Regions from separate parts of the Thermotoga sp. RQ2 genome, predicted to be linked through region 3. Evidence: predicted binding sites of a transcription regulator. Region 3 holds the regulator's gene; each other region holds the start of a gene.
The links. Region 3 encodes HrcA, which represses chaperone genes, less so after heat shock. Its sites were predicted from a motif close to ATTAGCACTCNNANNNTNNGAGTGCTAAT; they were not measured.
Positions count from the first base shown of each region.

Region 1: dnaK (molecular chaperone DnaK) is a predicted target of HrcA. The motif match lies at 3,454-3,482, and genes of this name have one in related genera.
Region 2: groES (co-chaperone GroES) is a predicted target of HrcA. The motif match lies at 2,779-2,807, and genes of this name have one in related genera.

Region 1 covers NC_010483.1:559,664-566,936, reverse strand. Annotated here, with positions in the region: gene argR (arginine repressor) at 1-408, shown strand, start outside; gene TRQ2_RS02865 (efflux RND transporter permease subunit) at 398-3,400, opposite strand; gene dnaK (molecular chaperone DnaK) at 3,634-5,424, shown strand; gene TRQ2_RS02855 (Hsp20/alpha crystallin family protein) at 5,440-5,883, shown strand; gene TRQ2_RS02850 (phosphate propanoyltransferase) at 5,913-6,500, opposite strand; gene TRQ2_RS02845 (sulfite exporter TauE/SafE family protein) at 6,579-7,273, opposite strand, start outside.
Region 2 covers NC_010483.1:418,555-425,827, forward strand. Annotated here, with positions in the region: gene TRQ2_RS02180 (AAA family ATPase) at 1-660, shown strand, start outside; gene groL (chaperonin GroEL) at 849-2,465, opposite strand; gene groES (co-chaperone GroES) at 2,480-2,755, opposite strand; RNA gene ssrA (transfer-messenger RNA) at 2,953-3,309, opposite strand; gene TRQ2_RS02195 (ABC transporter permease) at 3,446-4,483, shown strand; gene TRQ2_RS02200 (ABC transporter permease) at 4,497-5,438, shown strand; gene TRQ2_RS02205 (ABC transporter ATP-binding protein) at 5,451-6,455, shown strand; gene TRQ2_RS02210 (ABC transporter ATP-binding protein) at 6,459-7,273, shown strand, end outside.
Region 3 covers NC_010483.1:66,097-73,369, reverse strand. Annotated here, with positions in the region: gene cdd (cytidine deaminase) at 1-112, shown strand, start outside; gene era (GTPase Era) at 108-1,004, shown strand; gene yqeH (ribosome biogenesis GTPase YqeH) at 1,016-2,107, shown strand; gene dnaJ (molecular chaperone DnaJ) at 2,104-3,213, opposite strand; gene TRQ2_RS00390 (nucleotide exchange factor GrpE) at 3,220-3,738, opposite strand; gene hrcA (heat-inducible transcriptional repressor HrcA) at 3,743-4,759, opposite strand; tRNA gene TRQ2_RS00380 (tRNA-Leu) at 4,888-4,974, shown strand; gene TRQ2_RS00375 (L-threonylcarbamoyladenylate synthase) at 5,028-6,035, shown strand; gene TRQ2_RS00370 (cell wall metabolism sensor histidine kinase WalK) at 6,043-7,273, shown strand, end outside.

The DNA.
Region 1 (7,273 bases), 490 kb from region 3:
GAGAAAAAAATAAGTAATCAATTCCAGATCGTAGAAGAACTGAAAAAATATGGAATAAAAGCTGTTCAACCGACCGTCGCTCGAGATCTGAAAGAGATAGGTGCCGTGAAGATCATGGACGAGAGCGGAAACTACGTGTACAAACTTCTCGATGAAACCCCTGTGATCGATCCATGGAAAGAGCTGAAAAGAAACTTCAAATCCTTCGTTGAGAGTATAGACAGGGCAGGGAATCTCATCGTCATAAAGACGATACCAGGTACCGCAAGCGGTATCGCTCGGGTTATAGACAGACTCGACATAGACGAGATAGTGGGCACTCTCGCAGGAGACGATACCATATTCGTTGCTGTGCGCGATCCAGAAAGCTGTGAGAAGATAGTTGAGAAGCTCTCATCTATACTCTGACTTTTCTTCTGATCGCAGTGTAGATCACAGGGATCACAAACAAAGTGAACAGCATGGATATAAGCATTCCAAAGATCACCACCCACGATATTGGAGACTCTATTTCCGATCCTTCTGCGTGGCTAAGTGCAGTTGGTAGAAGCGCAACGATCGTGGTGAAGGTGGTCATCAGGATGGGTCTCAACCTGCTCTGAGCACCTTCAAGTGTGGCCTCTAAGAGACCTTTTTCCTGTCTTATCTGTTCTATTCTTGTCAGCATCACGATGGCGTTGTTCACAACCGTTCCCGAAAGGGTGAGAAGACCAACAAGAACGGGTACATTCAGTGAGTATCCGTTCACGAAAACCGCGAAGGCAACCCCAACGACAGCGAAGGGTATGGTGAAGAATATAATGAAAGGCAGTGTGAAAGACTCGAACTGCGCAGCGAGAATCATGTATACGAGTGCGATCGCTATGTAAACAACATACTGAAGCTCCGAAAACGCTTCGTCCATGAAACTTTTCTGTCCGGTGATTTCCACTTTTACACCAGAAAGATCAATTTCATTTAAGAGATTTTCTACTTTCTTTGCAACTTCGCCGATCGAACCTTCTATACTCACCAGATCCACGTAAACAACACGTTCTCCATCGGAGTGTTCCACTATAGAAGGAAGTGTTTCCCTCGATATGTTTGAAACTGCACCAAGAGAGACATCCCCTTTGAGACCAGTAAGCGAAATCTTCGATAAGTCTTCGGGAGATAAAGATTTTGCCTTTTTCAAAACGATGGGAAGTGTTCCTTCTTCCGTTCTCAGTGTTCCGATTTTCTTCCCGAGAAGGTAGGTCTGGAGATCCAAAAAGACCTGGCCTGTCACCACACCGTTCATGAGGGCTTTGTTCCGGTCTATTTTCACATGAAGGACTTCCTTTTCAAAGGAATTTCTTATCTGAATCTTTTTGACTTCCTGCAGTTCCCTTAAACGCTCGAAGATTTCTTTTGCTTTTTCCTGTATCAGAGAAAGATCATCTCCTCTCACTTCGATCGTCACAGGATAGCCCAGAATTTCGTATATCTGCTGTGATTGCTCAAGAACTTCTATTTTCGCTTCTGGAATGTTCAGCTGGGAGATGGCATTCTTCAGTTTCTCTCTGTTTTTCGCGAATTCCCTCCTGCTTCCTCCGAGGTTCACCATTATTCTTGCTTCGTTCTGTCCCCTTCCCATTATTTGAGAGTAGATATTCGTTATTCCAACTTCCGAGTAGAAAGAAGAGATTTTGTACTCGTTTCTGTGTTTGTTCAGGTAATCTTCTATTTGCTCTACAGCTTCGGTGGTTTTTTCATAAGACGACTGAGAGGGAAGTTTCACATCTATCACCATGAGATTCGTCTGGAAAGACGGGAGAAAACCCAGAGGTTTCGAAAGAAGGTAAATCACGGAGATTGCAACCAGAGCAAAAGAAATCACCAGGACCAGTTTCTTTCTCTTCAAACACCATTCCAATGCCTTCCGATAATGCTTTTGCAGTGCTTCGGTGAGTTTTCCCCTTCTTGGCTTTATCCACCTTGTACCCGCTGGAACGACGACTGTAGATACGAACAGCGAAGAAGAAAGTGCGAAGACGAACGCAATGGCGAAATACTTGAACAGTCTCACTACAAAACCTGTGAAGAACACTATGGGAAGAAAAACAGAAACGGTTGTGAGTGTGGAAGCAAGAATCGCCAGCCACACCTCTCCCGCACCTTTTCTCGCAGCGTCCGGTATTGGATCACCGAGGGAGCGATGGCGGTATATGTTCTCAAACACGACTATGGAATTGTCCACCAGCATTCCCAGTGCCATGATGAGACCGCCCAGCGTGAGCGTGTCGAGGTTCAAGCCGAAGGCGTAAAGAAGAACAAAGGTGATCGTGAGGGACAGCGGAATGGAAAACGAAGTGACGATGGTTGACGTGAAATCCTTCAAAAAGATCAAAACCACCACGAAAGCCGCGATGAAGCCGTAGAGAAGATTCTTGAGAAGATTGTCGATCGCTCTTTCAGTGTAATAAGCCTGGTTCATGGCCTCTATGTAATTTATTTTGGAATCTCTCAGTATCCTCTTTATTTCACGGACAGTTTTGACGGTGTTCGCACCGCTTCTTTTGTAGATAGCGATGAGAGAAGCCTTCTTTCCGTTGACCCTGACTTCTCCCTGAACGCTTTCGTTCGTTATATTAACCTCGGCTATGTTTCTCAATCTCACGGGAACGAGTATGTTCGGTACCTTACCCTGCAGAAGGGACTGGTATTTCACTCCCCTGAAACCAACGATTGTGTTTTTGAGATCTTCTATGTTCTCAAACCGGCCATCGACGGAAACGGGGTAAATGTTTCCTTCAGAATCGCTCACATAGCCGAACGGGTAAACGAGATTCCCTGAAAGGATGGTCTCTATCAACGAAGGATCGACATCGAACCGTTTTATTTTCTCCTGATCAAGTATAACCTCGACGATTTTTTCTGGTTTTCCCATCAATTCTACACTGGCGACTTCCGGCAGTCTTTTGATTTTCGACACGACATCTTCGTAGTCATCTTCCGTTGAGAAAGCATACACGGGAAGTAAGGAAGGATCGAACTCTACGACCACAGGATTCGCACCCTCTGGCAGGTCGCGAGTGGCAAGATCTACGTACCTTGAGAGTCTTCCAACGGCTTCGGAGGTTTTCACATTCCAGTCGAACTCGACGAGGATGAAAGAAACGGAATCCATCGACATGGAGGTGAACCTTCTAACACCCGGAGTTGAGGAAATGTACCCTTCAAGAGGTTTGGTTACGAGTTCTTCGACTTCTTCCGTGCCCGCTCCCATGTACGTGGTTATAACAACAGCGTAAGGGTACTCTATCTGAGGAAGAAGATCCAGCTTGAGATGCTGAAACGAAATGAAACCAAGGAAGACAACAGCTGTCAACAGCATAAAGATGGCTATGGGTCTTCTCGAAGAGATTTCCGCGATCTTCACTTCGATCCCTCCCCGACAGAACAAATTATAGCTCACTTTCGATCTGAATTGTTATTATCATTCAAAAGTTTCATTTGCTATACGATATTGTTTCTAAAAAATTATATATTCGATTTCCATCATTATGAGACGAATATATGTTTGTACAAATTCTCATACGACCCCTTGACATCCCATTCTGTGCCTCACTATAATTTCTCATGGATGAGAAAAGGTTCTGAGGAGGTGGCACAATGGCAGAAAAGAAAGAATTCGTTGTGGGAATAGACCTTGGAACGACAAATTCTGTTATAGCTTGGATGAAACCGGACGGTACAGTTGAAGTGATACCGAACGCTGAAGGAAGCAGGGTCACACCATCCGTGGTTGCGTTCACAAAGAGTGGAGAGATACTCGTAGGAGAACCCGCCAAGAGACAGATGATACTCAATCCTGAACGAACGATAAAATCCATAAAGAGAAAAATGGGAACTGATTACAAAGTGAGAATAGACGATAAAGAATACACTCCTCAGGAGATCAGCGCGTTCATTCTCAAGAAGCTGAAGAACGACGCGGAAGCGTACCTCGGTGGTGAAATAAAGAAAGCCGTCATCACCTGTCCCGCTTACTTCAACGATGCCCAAAGACAGGCAACGAAAGAGGCTGGAATCATAGCAGGTCTTGAGGTCTTGAGGATCATCAACGAACCAACCGCAGCGGCCCTCGCTTACGGACTCGATAAAGCTGGAAAAGAAGAGAAAGTGCTGGTTTACGACCTCGGTGGTGGAACGTTCGATGTCTCCATACTCGAGATAGGAGAAGGTGTGATCGAGGTCATCGCTACAGCTGGTAACAACCACCTCGGTGGAGACGACTTCGATCAGAGACTCATCGACTGGATGGCAGAGGAATTCAAAAAACAGCACGGAATAGATCTCAGAGAAGACAGACAGGCGCTTCAGAGATTGAGAGACGCTGCCGAAAAGGCCAAGATAGAGCTTTCAACGAAGATGGAAACCGATGTGAGTTTGCCGTTCATCGCTGTTTCTCCGAGCGGACAGCCTCTGCACCTTGAAATGAGAATCACCAGAAGTCTCTTCGAATCGCTCACAAGAGATCTCGTTGAAATGACAAGAGGCCCAATCGAACAGGCACTGAACGATGCAAAGCTCTCACCACAGGATATCGACGAAATCATACTCGTCGGCGGTATGACCAGAGTTCCAATGGTGCAGAGGTTCATAAAGGAGTTCTTCGGAAAAGAACCCAACAAGAGCGTCAACCCGGACGAAGCAGTTGCTATCGGAGCGGCGATCCAGGCGGCGATACTTGCGGGCACCGAAGGAGCAAAGGGAAGAGATATCGTTCTCGTCGATGTAACACCACTAACACTCGGAATAGAAGTCAAAGGCGGACTCTTCGAACCGATAATCCCAAGAAATACCAAGATACCCGTGAGGAAGAGCAAGATCTTCACAACGGTTGAAGACGGTCAGACCGAAGTAGAAATCAGAGTCTATCAGGGTGAAAGGCCGATTGCGAGGGAAAACATCTTCCTTGGAAGCTTCAAACTCGTTGGAATTCCACCGGCACCGAGGGGTGTTCCTCAGATAGAGGTCACGTTCGACATAGACAGCGACGGAATAGTCCACGTTTCCGCAAAAGATCTCGGTTCTGGAAAAGAACAGTCCATGGTAGTCACAGGAAGACACAAGCTCTCCGAAGACGAAATAAAGAGAATGATAGAAGATGCGAAAAGATACGAAGAACAGGACAAACGTCTCAAAGAAGAAATCGAACTCAAGAACAGAGCAGACGATCTCGCATACAGCGTAGAAAAGACTCTGAAAGAACACGGAGATAAGATACCAGCGGATCTCAAGTCCAGACTTGAAGACATGATCAGAGAACTCAGAGACGCGATAAACAGAAACGACATACCAAAAGTGAAGATGCTCTTCGATGATCTCCAGAAGGAAAGTATGAAGATAGGAGAATACCTCTACAAATCTGCAACTGGTGGAGAAACATCGAACCAGTGAAAAGGGGGTGACACGATGCTCCTTGGAAGAAGAGAAGACATCTTCAGGCCGTTCAGGGAACTCCAGAGGGAGATCGACAGGCTCTTCGATGACTTCTTCAGGACGGAGGTCAGACCCGCTAAGGAGTTCTTTGCACCAGACATGGATGTGTACGAAACAGACGATGAAGTAGTGATAGAAGTAGAAATCCCAGGCATAGACAGAAAAGACGTCAAAATAACGGTTGAAGAGAACATTTTGAAGATCTCTGGTGAAAAGAAACTCGAAAGAGAACAGAAAGGTAAAAACTATTACTACGTTGAAAGAAGCGCTGGAAAATTCGAAAGGGCAATCAGACTCCCAGACTACGTTGACGTAGAAAAGATCAAAGCAGAGTACAAGAACGGTGTTCTCACGATAAGGGTACCAAAGAAAGAAGAAAGGAAGAAGAAAGTGATCGAGGTGGAAGTTCAAGAGTAAGGGGAGCGAACGCTCCCCTTTTTATTTTTTTAGAACTCCACGATATAAACGAAGTCCCCGGTGTTGAGCATCGCTGCGTTCGCTTCATCTGTGTCCACGTGGAATTCCAGTGCGAAGTCTTCCCTCACTCTTATGAGAACATCATCGAAGATCAGTTTTCTGTCTCCGCTTTCAACGATCACCTTCACAAGATCTTTGTCTTTAACTCCATAGTGTTCGGCATCCTTTGGGTGCATGTGTATGTGTCTTTTTGCTATGATGACTCCCTTCTCTTTAACCAGAATGCCGTTTGGACCTATGATGACTATTCCCGGTGTTCCCTCGAGATCTCCCGAGTCTCTAACAGGGGGTCTGAGTCCGAGTTTGAAGGCATCCGTTCTGGAGATCTCGACCTGTGTTTCTCTTCTGACAGGTCCCAGTACGCGAACGTTCTCTATCGCGCCTTTCGGTCCTACTATGGTCACTGTCTCTTTCGCTGCGTACTGACCGGGCTGTCTGAGATCTTTTATGGGGGTGAGTTCGTAGCCTTTGCCGAAGAGAATCTCCAGGTCCTCTTTTGAGAGATGGACATGCCTGTTGCTTACACCAACGATTATTCCAGGTTCTTTCTTTGTCACTGGTACACCTCCCTCACTTTATGCATTATTCCATCTTCTATCATGGCACACTTCTATTTCTTTTTGATTGAAAGTTAATTAAAAAACGTATCTTATTCCAACCACGATTACTGCTGTAAAGACGATCCATCTCACCCAATTTGCACCTTTTTTGATGGAGAAAGTGGCAGCGAGCCACGCACCAGTCATATTCCCAAGAGCAAGAATGAAACCGTAGAGGAAGTTCACCTTTCCGTTCAGAATGAAGATCACAAGTGAGATTATATTGTAAGAAGCCACGATGAAAACTTTTACAGCGTTTGTTTTGACCAGTTCATATCCAAGAAGAAGAGCGATCGCAGGCATGAGAAGAAAACCGACCCCCGCTTGAATGAACCCACCGTAGATACCGATCAGAAAAAAGACGATGTATATGAGAACCCAGTTTCTTTTGACGAATCTATCCTCAAGCCAGATTCTGGGTTTCCAGACAAGAGAAACGGCCATAACGAGGAAGATAACACCTACGATTTTCTGAAGCATCTCTTTTTCTATCTGAACCGCTATGGAGCTTCCCAGAATCGCTCCCACTATGGCCGGCAAAGCAACAAGAATCGCTTCTTTTATTTTCAAAACCTTCTTGGCTTTGAACCTTTCAATTGCCACAAGATTTTGAAGTATTATGGCGATCCTGTTTGTTCCGTTTGCAACATCTATTCCGAGTCCCAGAGCAGTTAAGATAGGAAGTGTGATCATTGAGCCACCACCTGCAAGAACATTTAAAAAGCCCGCGA
Region 2 (7,273 bases), 350 kb from region 3:
TTGAAAGGTGAGGTCATCTTCCAGCCAAAAAGAGTAGGTTTTGAGGAAGAACTCTTTGAAAGGCTCAAACGTCTTTGGCCCGAGAAGTACGGGGGTGAAAGTATGGCCGAAGTGAGAAAAGAACTGGAATACAAAGGGAAAAAGATCAGAATCGTAAAGGGAGACATCACAAGAGAAGAAGCGGACGCCATAGTGAACGCGGCGAACGAATATCTGAAACACGGAGGAGGAGTAGCGGGAGCGATCGTGAGAGCAGGTGGAAGCGTTATTCAGGAGGAAAGCGACAGGATCGTTCAGGAGCGTGGAAGAATTCCGACAGGCGAAGCGGTGGTAACCGGCGCTGGAAAGCTGAAGGCAAAATACATGATTCACGCTGTGGGACCCGTTTGGAGAGGAGGCAGTCATGGAGAGGACGAACTCCTCTACAAAGCAGTTTACAACGCACTCCTTCGAGCTCACGAACTGAAATTGAAAAGCATCTCAATGCCTGCCATCAGCACAGGAATCTTCGGATTTCCGAAAGAAAGAGCGGTGGGAATCTTTTCAAAGGCAATAAAAGATTTCATCGATCAACATCCGGATACCGCTCTGGAAGAAATCCGCATATGCAATATAGACGAGGAAACAACGAAAATTTTCGAAGAAAAGTTCAGCGTTTGATGAAACCAAAAGAAGGGGCAAACGCCCCTTCTTTTTTTAAGACCTCTGAGGAAGTATTGAATCAACTCAAACGAGTTCTTGGATCTATTCCGCAACAGATTTCCATACCTGAAAGGAACTATTGATATTTTCATCATACCACAGAAAGTAAAAAAAGTAAAGGGGGCCTTTGGCCCCCTTGTTATCATTTAGAATTCTTCAGGAATACTCGGTGTTTCTTTTTTCTCCTCGGGTTTTTCAACGATGAGCACTTCCGTTGTCAGGAGCATTCCAGCGATGGACGCGGCGTTCTGCAGGGCGCTCCTTGTAACCTTTGCTGGGTCAATGATTCCTCTTTCAAACATGTTGCAGTATTCTCCCCTGAGTGCGTCGAATCCATAGGCTGGATCGTCATTCGAGAGTATCTTCTCTATGATCACCGCTCCGTCGTATCCTGCGTTTTCAGCAATCTGCTTAATGGGGGCTGAGAGTGCCTTGTAAACGATCTGAGCTCCTATTTTCTCGTCGCCTTCGAGCTCTTCTATGACCTTTTCAACGGCCTTTCTTGCTCTCAGGAGTGTTACTCCTCCACCGGGAACGATACCTTCTTCAACGGCTGCTCTTGTAGCGCTCAGTGCGTCTTCAATTCTGTGTTTCTTTTCCTTGAGCTCTGTTTCGGTGGCCGCTCCAACCTTTATGACGGCTACTCCTCCTGCGAGTTTTGCCATCCTTTCCTGGAGAGTTTCTTTTTCGTACTCAGATGTGGTTTCCTCTATCTGGGCTTTGATTTGAGCGATTCTCTTCTTGATAGCCTCTGGATCACCTTTTCCTCCAATTATGATGGTTTCATCTTTCTTGACCCTCACAAGATCGGCTCTTCCGAGATCTTCAAGGGTGAGATCTTCGAGATTGATTCCGAGCTCTTCACTTGCCACCTGACCTCCGGTGAGAATTGCTATGTCCTGAAGCATGGCTTTTCTTCTTTCACCGAATCCAGGAGCCTTCACGGCACAGGACTGGAGAGTACCCTTGAGTTTGTTGAGAACAAGTGTTGTCAGAACTTCTCCTTCAACGTCTTCCGCTATAACGAGAAGTGGTCTTCCGGTCTGAGCGACCTTTTCAAGGATCGGAATGAGAGGTTTCACAGCGCTGAGTTTCCTGTCAGTGATGAGTATGAAGGGTTCCTTCAGAACGACCTCCATCTTCTCGGCATCCGTGACGAAGTATGGTGAGATGTAACCTCTGTCAAACTGCATACCTTCGGTGAATTCAACGTAGGTTTCGAGTGTTTTGGAATCTTCCACAGTGATGACCCCGTCTTCTCCTACCTTGTCCATAGCTTCTGCGATGAGCTCTCCTATTTCGGCGCTGTTCGCAGATATAGCGGCAACGTGGGCAATGTCCTCCCTACCGGAAAGTTTCTTGGAGACCTTCTTGATCTCTTCAACGGCTTTCTCAACGGCTTTGTCTATACCCCTCTTGAGGAGAATTGGATTGGCGCCCGCTGCAACGTTCTTGAGACCTTCTTTGATCATAGCCTGTGCGAGAACCGTAGCAGTTGTTGTACCATCACCGGCAACGTCGTTTGTTTTGGAAGCAACTTCTTTCACGAGCTGAGCCCCGAGGTTTTCGAATTTGTCCTCGAGCTCAATCTCCTTGGCTATGGAAACACCGTCGTTGGTTATTGTTGGAGAACCCCACGATTTTTCGATAACAACGTTCCTTCCCTTCGGTCCGAGAGTCACCTTTACCGCGTTAGCAACCTTGTCCACACCTCTTTCGAGTGCCCTTCTCGCTTCTTCATTGAACTTCAGAATCTTCGGCATATCTCACACCTCCTTCACTCTTCGATTTTCGCGAGTATGTCATTCACATCGATGATGATGTAATCCTCATCATCAATCTTTATTTCTGTACCCGCATATTTGGAGTAAATAACCTTGTCTCCAACTTTGATGTCAAATTTTTCCTCGTCATCGATCTTTCCCACGGCTACGACCTCTGCCTTCATCGGTTTCTCCTTTGCGGAATCTGGAAGAACGATTCCTCCCTCAGTCTTCTTTTCCTCTTTGATGGGCTTGATGAGAAGCCTTTCACCGAGAGGTATCACTTTCATCATCCATCCCTCCTTCGTAGATTTTTAGCACTCTCATCGTTCGACTGCTAATATAAATATACTACTTTTTACGAGCCTCTTCAAGGGATATTGATTAAGAAAAACGAACACAAACTCAACATTATCGTTAATAATGGGTAAACAATGAGTCAAAGAGGTTGAAGAAAAGTAAAAAGGCGCTTGAAGCGCCCTTTTTCTGGTGGAGGCGGGGGGATTCGAACCCCCGTCCGAAGATGGAGGCCCCTGGGCTTCTCCGAGCGCAGCCCGTGTTTTCGATTTCAGGGGGGACCCCCCACGGGCAGGGTGTCCTCTCCCACAGCCTTCCTGAAATTTCCCGATTCAGGCCGGAAGGCGAAGCCCGAATCGGTAGGCTGGATCTCTCACGCCCTCTTCCGAAGCCCAGCCAACTTCGGAGAGGACGGCCGCTTATCTATTAAGCGGCAACAGCAACAGGTTCGTTGGCACTTATTCTTTGTCCCACCTTTTTTACGAGGAGGTGGGGACCTCAGCTCGCTTCCCAGGGGACTCCATCCCCGTCGAACCCGTTCGCCCCCTGGTTTATCAATCCATCTTTATTATACCACCTTTATTATACCACTGTTCAGACTCTTCCAAATGTCGGAAGGTTCAGGGTATGTTGTATAATCATATGAAGATACATACCCAATTTACGACCAGGAGGTGTACCAGGTGACCGCATACATCATACGAAGACTTCTGCTCTTGCCCCTGATTCTCTTAGGAGTAACTTTCATCGTCTTCTCGATGATCCAGTCCCTCGGGCCGGATAAATTGCTCGCAGCGTACGTCAACCCGAATATGCTGGACAAATTAACGACTGAGCAAATGGATGCCCTGAAGGAAAAGTACGGTTTGAACGACTTTTTCGTTGTGAGATACGTCAAATGGCTCTCAAACACTCTGAGAGGTGATCTCGGGTGGTCCCTTGTTGGGAAAGAACCGGTGAAAGATGCTCTTTTGAGAAGACTCCCATACACCGTTGAACTTGCGCTTTACGCCATCTTCCCTGTTGTATTTGTTGGAATATGGCTCGGTGTGAAGGCTGCGGTTCACAGAGGAAAATTCCTCGATCATTTCATAAGAATCTTCGCCGTGGTTGGCTGGTCTTTTCCTGATTTCGTCTTTGGATTGCTCGTTCTGATGATCTTCTACAGCATACTGAACTGGCTTCCTCCTGGGAATCTGAGTATGTGGGCTGAAGAAGTGATCAAATCTCCGGAGTTTCATCGCTACACAAAGCTCGTTACAATAGACGCACTTTTGAACGGCAGACTGGACATCTTCTGGGATGGGCTAAAGCACCTCATAGGTCCCATCATAACTCTTTCGTGGCTCTGGTGGGCGTATCTTCTGAGAATCACCAGGTCGAGCATGCTGGAAGTCCTGAACAAAGAATACGTGAGAACCGCCAGGGCAAAGGGTCTTCCCGAAGATGTGGTTATAAACAAACACGCCAGAAGAAACGCCTTGATTCCTGTTACCACGGTTGCCGGTGGTATGGTCATCGGTCTCTTCTCCGGTACCGTGATCGTGGAAACGGTCTTCAACAGAACGGGTGTGGGAAGTTTCACCGCGCAGGCAGCTCTGCAGCTCGATTACGCTTCGGTGATGGCTTCTGCGTTGTTTTTCTCAACAATTCTTGTTGTTGGAAATCTCATAATAGATATTCTGTACGCCCTTATAGACCCCAGAATAAGACTTGGATGAGAGGTGAAACGACGTGAACCAGGAATTCAAAAGAATAATGAAGAGATTTTTTAGAGATCCATCCGCCATCATAGGGTTCTCTCTGGTGCTCTTCTTTGTGGTGATAGCCATTCTCGCGCCTGTTATAGCTCCTCCCATTCACCCGCTCACCAGAGCCAAGCTACCCGATCCTTACTTGATGCCCGTGGTGAGCTGGAATCAGAGCCCACAACCCCCTACCACGAAAGAGGATGCCCTGGCGAAGAATCCCAACAGAGAACCTATACGCTGTGTTGATTATCATCCATTCGGTGTCATTGGTGGCCGTGATATTCTATACGGAATCGTCTGGGGCACAAGAACGGCTTTCAAGATAGGTCTCATAGTCACACTCGCAAGACTCCTGATAGGAGTGTTCATAGGTTCAATCTCAGGTTACTTTGGAGGATGGATAGATGAGGTTCTCATGAGGATCACCGATATCTTTCTCTCTATTCCTTTCCTCATAGCGGCTGTTGTGCTGACAACCGTTCTCGGGACAGGTCTCGACAAGGTTATGATAGCGATGATCGTGTTTGGATGGATGGGAGCGGCAAGGCTCATCAGAGGAAACATTCTTCAGGTGAGGGAAGAACAATTCGTTCTGGCAGCGAAAGCAATAGGTGTGCCCGATTTTCTCATCATACTGAAACACGTTCTTCCGAATACCATTTTCCCCGTCCTGATATGGGCTTCCATGAACATGGGATCTCTCGTGATAACGGCCGCTGTGCTCAGTTTCTTGGGACTCGGTGCCCCCCAGGGATACGCCGACTGGGGATCCATCCTCAGTTACTCGAGAGACTGGATGATGGAGATAGGAAAGCACTGGTACGCCCTCGTTTATCCCGGTACCGCTATGGTTCTCTTCGTTCTGGGATGGAATCTGCTGGGCGATGCGCTCAGAGACGCTTTCGATCCAAGGCTAAAATTCTAAGGAGGGATCGAATTGACAGAGCCTCTGCTTAGGGTGGAAAATCTGAAAACCTATTTCTATACAGAAGACGGTGTGGTGAAGGCGGTCGATGGTGTTTCTTTTGAGGTCAGAGAGGGAGAAACCCTGGGCATCGTTGGGGAATCCGGAAGTGGAAAAAGTGTGACATCGCTCTCAATAATGAGACTCCTGGATCAGAACGGAAAGATAGTTGATGGAAAGATCATCTTCAAAGGAAGGAATCTTCTCGAACTTTCAGAGAGCGAAATGAGGAAGATCAGAGGAAAAGAGATCGCCATGATATTTCAAGAACCCATGGTGGCTTTGAACCCTGTTTTCACGATAGGGGATCAGATAATGGAGGCAATAATTCTTCACCAGAACGTCTCTGAAAAAGAAGCGAGAAAAATGGCTATAGATCTTCTCAGAAAAGTGGGAATTCCCGAACCTGAAAAGAGAGTGGATGAGTACCCCCACCAGCTCTCCGGTGGGATGAGACAGAGGGCTATGATAGCCATGGCACTCTCCTGCAGACCGAGTCTTCTCATAGCGGACGAACCCACCACCGCTCTCGACGTGACCATACAGGCTCAGATCCTGGAGCTCATGAAGGAACTCCAGAAAGAATACGGAATGGCAATCATTCTGATCACCCACGATATGGGCGTCGTTGCGGAAATGTCCGATAAAGTTGCTGTCATGTACGCGGGAAAGGTGGTCGAGTACGGAGACGTGAAAACCATCTTCACCGAACCCAAGCACCCCTACACCTATGCTCTTCTCGAATCCATTCCCAGAATAGACGTAGAACAGGAGAGACTGAAGAGCATTCCGGGAAACGTACCCGACCCGCTCAACTTCCCTCCGGGATGTAAATTCCATCCCAGATGTGAATTCTTCGAAAAAGGAAAATGCGACGTTGAAGAACCTGAACTGGAAGACCTGGATGGCAATCACAAGGTGAGGTGTTTCTTCTGGCAAAAACTCGATGAAATGAGACATGCAAAAAGCGAGGTGTGAAACGTGAGCAGGGAAATCCTTAGAGTTGAAAATCTGGTGAAACATTTTCCCATAAGGGCTGGTGTTTTTAAGAGAATTGTTGGATGGGTGAAGGCCGTCGATGGTGTCAGCTTCAGCATAAACGAGGGAGAAACCTTCGGCCTCGTTGGAGAGTCGGGTTGTGGAAAAACCACGATTGGAATGACCCTGCTCAGACTGTACGAGCCAACATCGGGACGCATCATCGTGGACAACGAAGACACGACCTACTACTTCATGCCGCGTTCCAAGGCAAAAAAATACATAAAGCGCACCTATCTGAGCAGGTTCGTCAACATGAAGGAGTCAGATGTGGAAAAACTGGAAGGTGTCGACAGAGAGTACGCCCGTATTTTCTTTGAGGAGGCAAAGGGTTCTCCAAAGAAGTTCATGTCCATTCTTCTCGATGATCTACCGGAGAAAAGGAAAAAATTTCGAAGAGAGATGCAGATAGTGTTCCAGGATCCATACAGTTCCCTGAACCCGAGGTTGAGAGTGAAGAGCATAGTGGGTGAAGGCATCGTCACACACAGGATCGCAAGGGGGGAAGAAGTAGAGAAACGAATCAAAGAAATCTTGGAGGATGTGGGTATTCCTTCGGCTTACGTGTACAGGTTTCCACATGAATTCTCCGGTGGTCAGCGCCAGAGAATCGGAATCGCACGTGCCCTGGCTTTGGAACCCAAACTCGTCGTGGCGGACGAGGCCGTCGCTGCTCTGGACGTCTCGATAAGAAGTCAGATCATAAACCTCATGGAAGATCTTCAGAGGGAACACAAACTCACGTACATTTTCATTTC
Region 3 (7,273 bases):
ATTTTCCGACGATCTGGATGTGATAATTGCGGATAGAGACGGAAATTTTGAAGTTGTGAAATTGAAAGATCTTCTACCAAGAGGGTTCAGGTTGGGAGGTGGTGAGCATTAAATCGGGTTTTGTCGCTCTGGCAGGAAAGCCGAATGTGGGGAAATCGACCTTCATAAATGTTGTTATGGGAAGAAAAGTAGTGATCGTTTCAGACAAACCTCAAACTACTAGGAACAGGATAAACTGCATCTACACGGACAAAGATAGTCAGATCATATTTGTGGACACTCCCGGTATCCACAAGCCTCTTCACAGACTGGGAGAATACATGGTGAAGGCTGCTGTTCAGGCTCTCAAAGGGGTGGATCTCATACTATTCATGCTGGATGCGGCGGATGGATTTACGAAGACAGACGAACACGTTGCGGAGATCGTGAACGAGTCTGGAACCAAAACTATCATTGCTGTGAACAAGATCGACGTGGCGGGTGAAGAGAAGGCGAAAGCGGTGGGACAACTCGCAAAAAGTATGGTGGAGAACGTTGTGTCTGTCCATTACATATCCGCTCTGAAAGGTGAGGGTGTCTTCGAAGTTCTGGAGAAAATAAAAGAAGAACTACCGGAAGGGCCACAGTATTACCCCGAGGACATGGTAACAGATCGCCCTCTCTCTTTCATGGCCGCTGAAATCATAAGGGAGAAGATCTTTCATCTCACGAGACAGGAGGTACCTCATTCTACGGCCGTGGTGATCGAGGAAATAAAGGATAGACCAAATGGTGTCCTCTACATACGGGCGAACATATACGTGGAACGCGACTCTCAGAAGGGAATTCTCATAGGAAAGAACGGCAGCATGATAAAGAAAATTGGAACGCTCGCCCGTGAAGAACTGGAGTTTCTCGTGGGAAGAAAGGTTTATCTCGACTTGAACGTCAAAGTAAAAGAAAAGTGGAGAGAAAAGGACTTCATCATACTTCAAGAAATAGGCTTGAAAGACGACATAAAATGAGGTGAGGATCGATGAAATGTCCTGGATGTGGAGCAGCCATTCAGTTCGATGACCCGAAAAAACCGGGGTACATCCCGCGTGAGGTCTACGAAAGAAGGCTCGAAGAAGGAAAGGAGATACTCTGTCAGAGATGCTTCCGAATGAAACATTACGGCAAACTGGAACCAGTTGAATTCGATTGGGATTTCAAAAACCAGTTGAAGTCGTACCTTGGAGGATTCGATGTGGTGGTCTGGGTGATCGATATTTTCGATTTCGAAGGAACCTACAGGGAGGATATAGTAGAAATTCTGGAAGGAAAAAGGGTTGTCTACGCCATAAACAAGATCGATCTTCTGCCAAAGGCTATTACGGTGAAGGAAATCAAAGAGTGGGTGAAGAAGAGGATAAAAGTGAAAAACACAGATGATATAAGGATCGTCAGCGCTGAAAAGAATTTCGGTCTGAATTCGCTTGTGAAGTATCTTTCGCGGTTGACCGACAAAGCACTGGTGGTGGGAGTAACGAACGTTGGAAAGTCTTCACTGCTGAACAAAATCTGCACCCATGAGAACACCATAAGTCCTTTTCCAGGGACAACTCTGGGAATTCTCAGAAGAAAGGTAAAAGAAGCGAATCTGTATCTCTACGATACCCCAGGTATCATGACAAACGATAGAATTCTCGATCTTCTGGATCCTGAGTGTCAAAAGAGAGTTCTGCCAAGAGAAGAACTCTCCAGGAAAACCTTCAAGCCAGATAATGGAAGAACCATCTTCATGGGAGGACTGTGCCGATTCGATATTCATTTTGAAACAGAAAAGAATCCGATCTTTCTGCTTTTCTCCTCTAAAGAAGTAACCTTCCATGAAACGAAGAGGGAAAGAGCAGATGAGCTCATGAGAAACAGACTGGGAGATCTGCTGATTCCTCCGTGTTCTAAAACAAAATTTGAAAATTTCAAGTGGAAAAGAGAAACCTTTACATTGAAAGAAGGAGAAGAACTGGCGGTGGCGGGACTGGGATGGATGAGTGTCCGAAGAGGTCCTTTCACCGTCGTAGTCACGGTTCCGGATAACGTGAAGCTCGTTGTAAGAGAAGCACTCGTCAATCCCAAACGCTAATCGATAGTGACTCCGCGTTTTTTCGCCAGTTCTTCGAGAACTTTTCTTTCCTCTCTGGAGAGACTCTTTGGTATCTCAACGTGTACGTTCACGATGAGATCTCCGCGCCTTCCATACCTGTTTGGAAGACCTTTTCCCTTCAACCTGAAGACGGTTTCCGGCTGAGTTCCCGGAGGAATCTTCAGCATCGTCGTACCACCTTCTGGAAGAGGAACTTCAACGGTTGTTCCCAAAATAGCCTGGAGGTAGTCTATCGTGATATCGTACACGAGATCTGAACCGGATTTTTTGAATCTAGGATCTGGTTTCACGCGGACGATGACTATCAGATCACCGTAAGGTCCGCCGTAATATCCAGCATTTCCACCGCCAGTGATTCTAAGCTGGGTTCCATCTTCCACATTTGGCGGTATTTTCACCGTTTTCCTGACCTTTCTGAGAACTCTGCCGCTTCCACCACACTCGTGGCAGTATTCCCGTGGAATCTTCCCTGTGCCGCCACATCTCTCACAAGTTCTCTCACTGACGAAGTAACCAAAGAACGATCTTCGTTCTTCTCTGATCCTTCCCGTTCCACCACAACTTGGACAGTTTATGTATCCGGCATTGGGTTCCACGCCTGTTCCGCCACACCTTGGACAGGTTTCGTACCTTTCGTATTCCACGGGTATCTCCGCTCCGTTGATCAAATCGGAGAGAGTTACTTCTATTTCGTACCTTATATCTTCGCCTCTTCGGGCGTATTCTCTTCTTTCTTCCTGGTGCGGTCTTTCCCCAAAGAAAACGTCGAATATGTCTCTGTTGAAGATGTTTTCAAACTCTCTGAATATATCATCGAAGAAGCCACCAGATTCTGTTTCCTGATACGTGGGCTGTTCTCCTACGTACCCGAAACGATCGTACATGGCCCTCTTCTGTGGATCGCTGAGGACCTCGTAGGCCTCCTGAATTTCCTTAAAACGTTGTTCGGCTTCCTTTCTGTTTTCCGGATGCCGGTCTGGATGCCACTCTTTTACGAGTCTCTTGTAAGCCCTTTTTATTTCTTCCTGTGTGGCGTCTCTGGGAACACCGAGAATTTCGTAGTAGTCTTTCTTTTCTTTTTTCATGAGGCATCACTCCTTCTTATCAGAAGGTTCTTCAACCTTCTCTGCTTCCTTCTTTCGTGGTTTCACTGCAACCTTCACTTTTGCGGGTTTCAAGACTTTCCCGTGGAATTTGTAACCACTCTCTACTACCTCAAGGACAGTGTATTCTTCCACGTCTTCTGTTTCTACTCTTTCAACTGCTTCGTGTTCAAAAGGATCGAATTTCTCTCCCACGTGGATCTTTGTAAGCCCCTCTTTTTCCAAGACGTTCAGGAGTTTTTTGTATATCATTTTCACGCCTTCATAGAAGGCGTCTCCCTTTTCTCCCTGATTCAATGCCCTTTCGAAATCATCGAGAACGGGAATGAGTTTCGATATGAGGTATTCATTCGCATTCTTTATCAATTCTCTTTTTTCACGGGCGACTTCCTCACGATAGTTTTCGTATTCAGCTTTCAGCCTTTTTGCGTACTCTTCCAGTTCTTTGTATTTTTCTTTCAGTTCTTCACATTCTTGTGTGAGCTCCTTTTTCTCTTTTTCGCTCATCTTTTCACCTCCTGGAAGTTGAAGTGAAATACTCTGAAAGACGGTTCAAAATGTACTCAAATATTTTGTGATTTCTATCGTACCTTGTAACCTTCGACGTGAAGAAGTACACACTACCGATAGGAGATTCTCCTTTGAAGTATCTTCCTGAAAAAACAGCGAATTTCTCCAGATTTTTTCTGCCAATTTCCCTTCCTATCCTGACGGTTATGCCTTCTCCAACTAAGCTCTCAAGAAATTTCTGATCTTTCACTTCTTCGAGAAGGTTTCTGATGTCCTCCAGAGTGAGAGTTTCATCCTTTAGAAGATTTTCAAGCCCCGCATCCAGATATCTTTCGACAGTCTCACCTATCAGAGATTCTATCAATCTGAGAAAGCCACTTCCTTTCAGGCTTTCTATTTTACCCATCAACACTTCTCCTATTGTCCTGCCTCTGAGGAGGAAGTTGAGCTGTCTTTCGATTTCTTCCCAGTTCAGTCGTTCCTGAGTTTTGATGGGGGTAACTCTGGAAACGCCGAACTCTGTCAGTATGGAAAAGATGAGGTAGTCCTCCGAAACAGGAATGAGCATCACTCTGAGTATTTTCAAATCTCTTGTGTTTGGTCTTTCTATGAGGACGTAACCCTGCGTCAATCGGGCTAGAAGATTTCCTGCGAGGAAGAGAATTTTTTCCGGATCGGCAAGAGGCACCGATTTGAAAGTCTCCACAGCGAGATCCGCTTCTGATGTCTCCTTTGAAATCTTCAGCATCTCTTCGTAGTAAAATCTCAGCCCCTTGTCAGTTGGAATCCTCCCAGCCGATGTGTGGGGCTGGTATATGTATCCAAGGTACTCCAATTTTTTCATATCGTTTCTTATAGTGGCACTGCTGAACTCTATATTGCTCACTTCCAGAACTCTCTGTGAGCTCACAGGTTTTTTATTTTCTATGTACTCTCTCACGATGCAGTAAAGCACTTTTCTCTGACGATCGTTCAGTTTCTTCAAGGCTTCGTTGTTCTTCCTGTTGAGCCTTCTCATGATTTAGCACTCCCTTCTTTTGAGTGCTAATAATAGTTTAGCACACATTTTAAAAGAATTCAAGAAGGAAGAGGGATTCTCGGAACTTGACTTTAGAAAGAGAGAGCTGGTACTATATATAATGGAGGGCCGAGGTGGCGGAATGGCAGACGCGGCTGACTCAAAATCAGCTGGGGGATGACCCCGTGCGGGTTCAAGTCCCGCCCTCGGCACCAGAAGGGGCTCCGAAGGGCCCCTTTATTTTGTATCATATCAGGAGGGAAAACCTGTGACCAGAGTGTTAAAGGTGGATCCCCTCTTTCCCGACGAGAAAGTTCTGAAAGAAGCAGTCGAACTTCTTCAAAACGGAGAAGTGATCATTTTCCCCACCGAAACCGTTTACGGAATAGGAGCGGATGCGTACAACGAAGAGGCCTGCAAGAAGATCTTCGAGCTGAAGGGAAGACCCGCTGACAATCCTCTCATTGTTCATATACATTCCTTCGAACAGCTGGAGGAAATCGCGGAGGGTTACGAACCTCATCTGGATTTTTTGAAAAAGTTCTGGCCGGGGCCGTTGACGGTTATTCTTCGAAAAAAATCCGAAAAGATACCTCCCGTGGTGACCGCTGGTCTTCCAACGGTGGCCATGAGGATGCCAGCACATCCGGTGGCCCTGAAGTTGATAGAACTCTTCGGTCATCCTATAGCCGCTCCAAGCGCAAATATTTCGGGAAGACCCAGCGCTACGAACGTGAAACACGTCGTAGAAGACTTCATGGGCAAAGTTAAGCTGATAATCGACGCAGGGGATACCCCCTTCGGCTTGGAGTCCACCATTGTGGACCTCACAAAAGAAAAGCCTGTTCTTCTGAGGCCAGGGCCAGTGGAAGTTGAACGACTGAAAGAGCTCTTTCCGGGACTCGTTGTGCCCGATTTTGTACGAAAAGGAAATTTTGAAGGCAGACCGCTTGCACCGGGAATGAAATACCGACACTACGCTCCTTTAAAGCCTCTGATACTCGTAGAAGATTTGACGAAGATGGAGGAAGTATTGAAAAAGTATCCGGATCATGTGGTCATCTGTGTTGAAGAGAGAAAGGAACTGTACGACGACAGAATCGTTGTAGGATCTTTGAAAAAACCCTACAGTATCGCCCAAAATATCTTTTCTGCTCTGCGTGAGGCTGAAAAAATGGGGAAAGAGTATATAATTGTTGAGGGATTTGAAGAAAGGGGAATTCTATTTGCGGTGATGAATCGATTGAGAAAAGCGGCAACAGAAATTGTGAGGTGACTTTTCTTTGGAGGAAACAAAAGAAATAAAAGAACAAAACAACCGTCTGTTTTTACTCCTTTCAATAATGATAATGGAGTTTTCCAATGCGAAAACGGAAAACGATATTCTTCAGGGTCTCTTGAACCTGGTGAAAAAAGTTGTTGATATCAAAGAGGTGGTTCTCGTCGATGAAAACAAGAGAAAAATCTGGGGAAGAGACATCGATATAAAAAGATTCGAAGAGTTCATTGACTGGTCCATCAGACAATCCAACCCTGTCTTTGTGGAGGATGAATTCGGTTATGTTGGAATAGTCCCTGTTGTGAAACAGGATAGGATGTTTGGAAGCTTAATTGTGCTACTGAATCACCAGCCATCAATGGAAGAAACAGAGATTTTCAAAGTTCTTTCGTTTCTTTCGGCGATCGTTCTGGAAAACATAAAGTTGTACAGGGAGTTAGAAGAAACGTACAACTACGTGAACGTCATTCTTAACGGTCTTCCAGAGGGGATCTTCGTTTATTCGAATGGGGAAATAAAATTTCAGAATGAGAAGTTCAAAGAGGAGAATTTTCCAGATGAAGTTTTGAAGAAGGCCATTTCTCTGTCAGAAGAGGCAATATCTTTGCGAACACAAAGAGTGGGTGAAGTGATATCAGGGGAAGAATTCTTTTCCATCACCTCGATACCTCTTGCCCTCGGCAGTGAAATTCAGGCGCTGACGATCGTTGAAAACGTGACAGAATCAAAAGAACTCGAAAGACTGAAGCGAATAGACAGGATGAAAACGGAGTTCATAGCGAACATCTCGCACGAGCTCAGAACACCTTTAACGGCCATAAAAGCCTATGCGGAAACAGTTTACAACAGTCTGGAGGAACTGGATCTCAGCACCCTCAAGGAGTTCCTCGAGGTGATAATAGATCAAAGCAACCACCTCGAAAATCTCCTGAATGAGTTACTGGACTTTTCCAGGCTTGAAAGGAAATCCCTTCAAATAAACAGAGAAAAAGTTGATCTCTGTGATCTCGTAGAAAGTGCGGTGAACGCGATCAAAGAATTTGCTTCATCTCACAACGTGAATGTTCTCTTTGAGAGTAATGTTCCCTGTCCTGTGGAAGCTTACATCGATCCAACAAGAATCAGACAGGTACTTTTGAATCTTCTCGACAACGGGGTGAAGTACTCAAAGAAAGATGCTCCTGATAAGTACGTGAAGGTGATCTTGGATGAGAAAGATGGCGGTGTTCTCATAA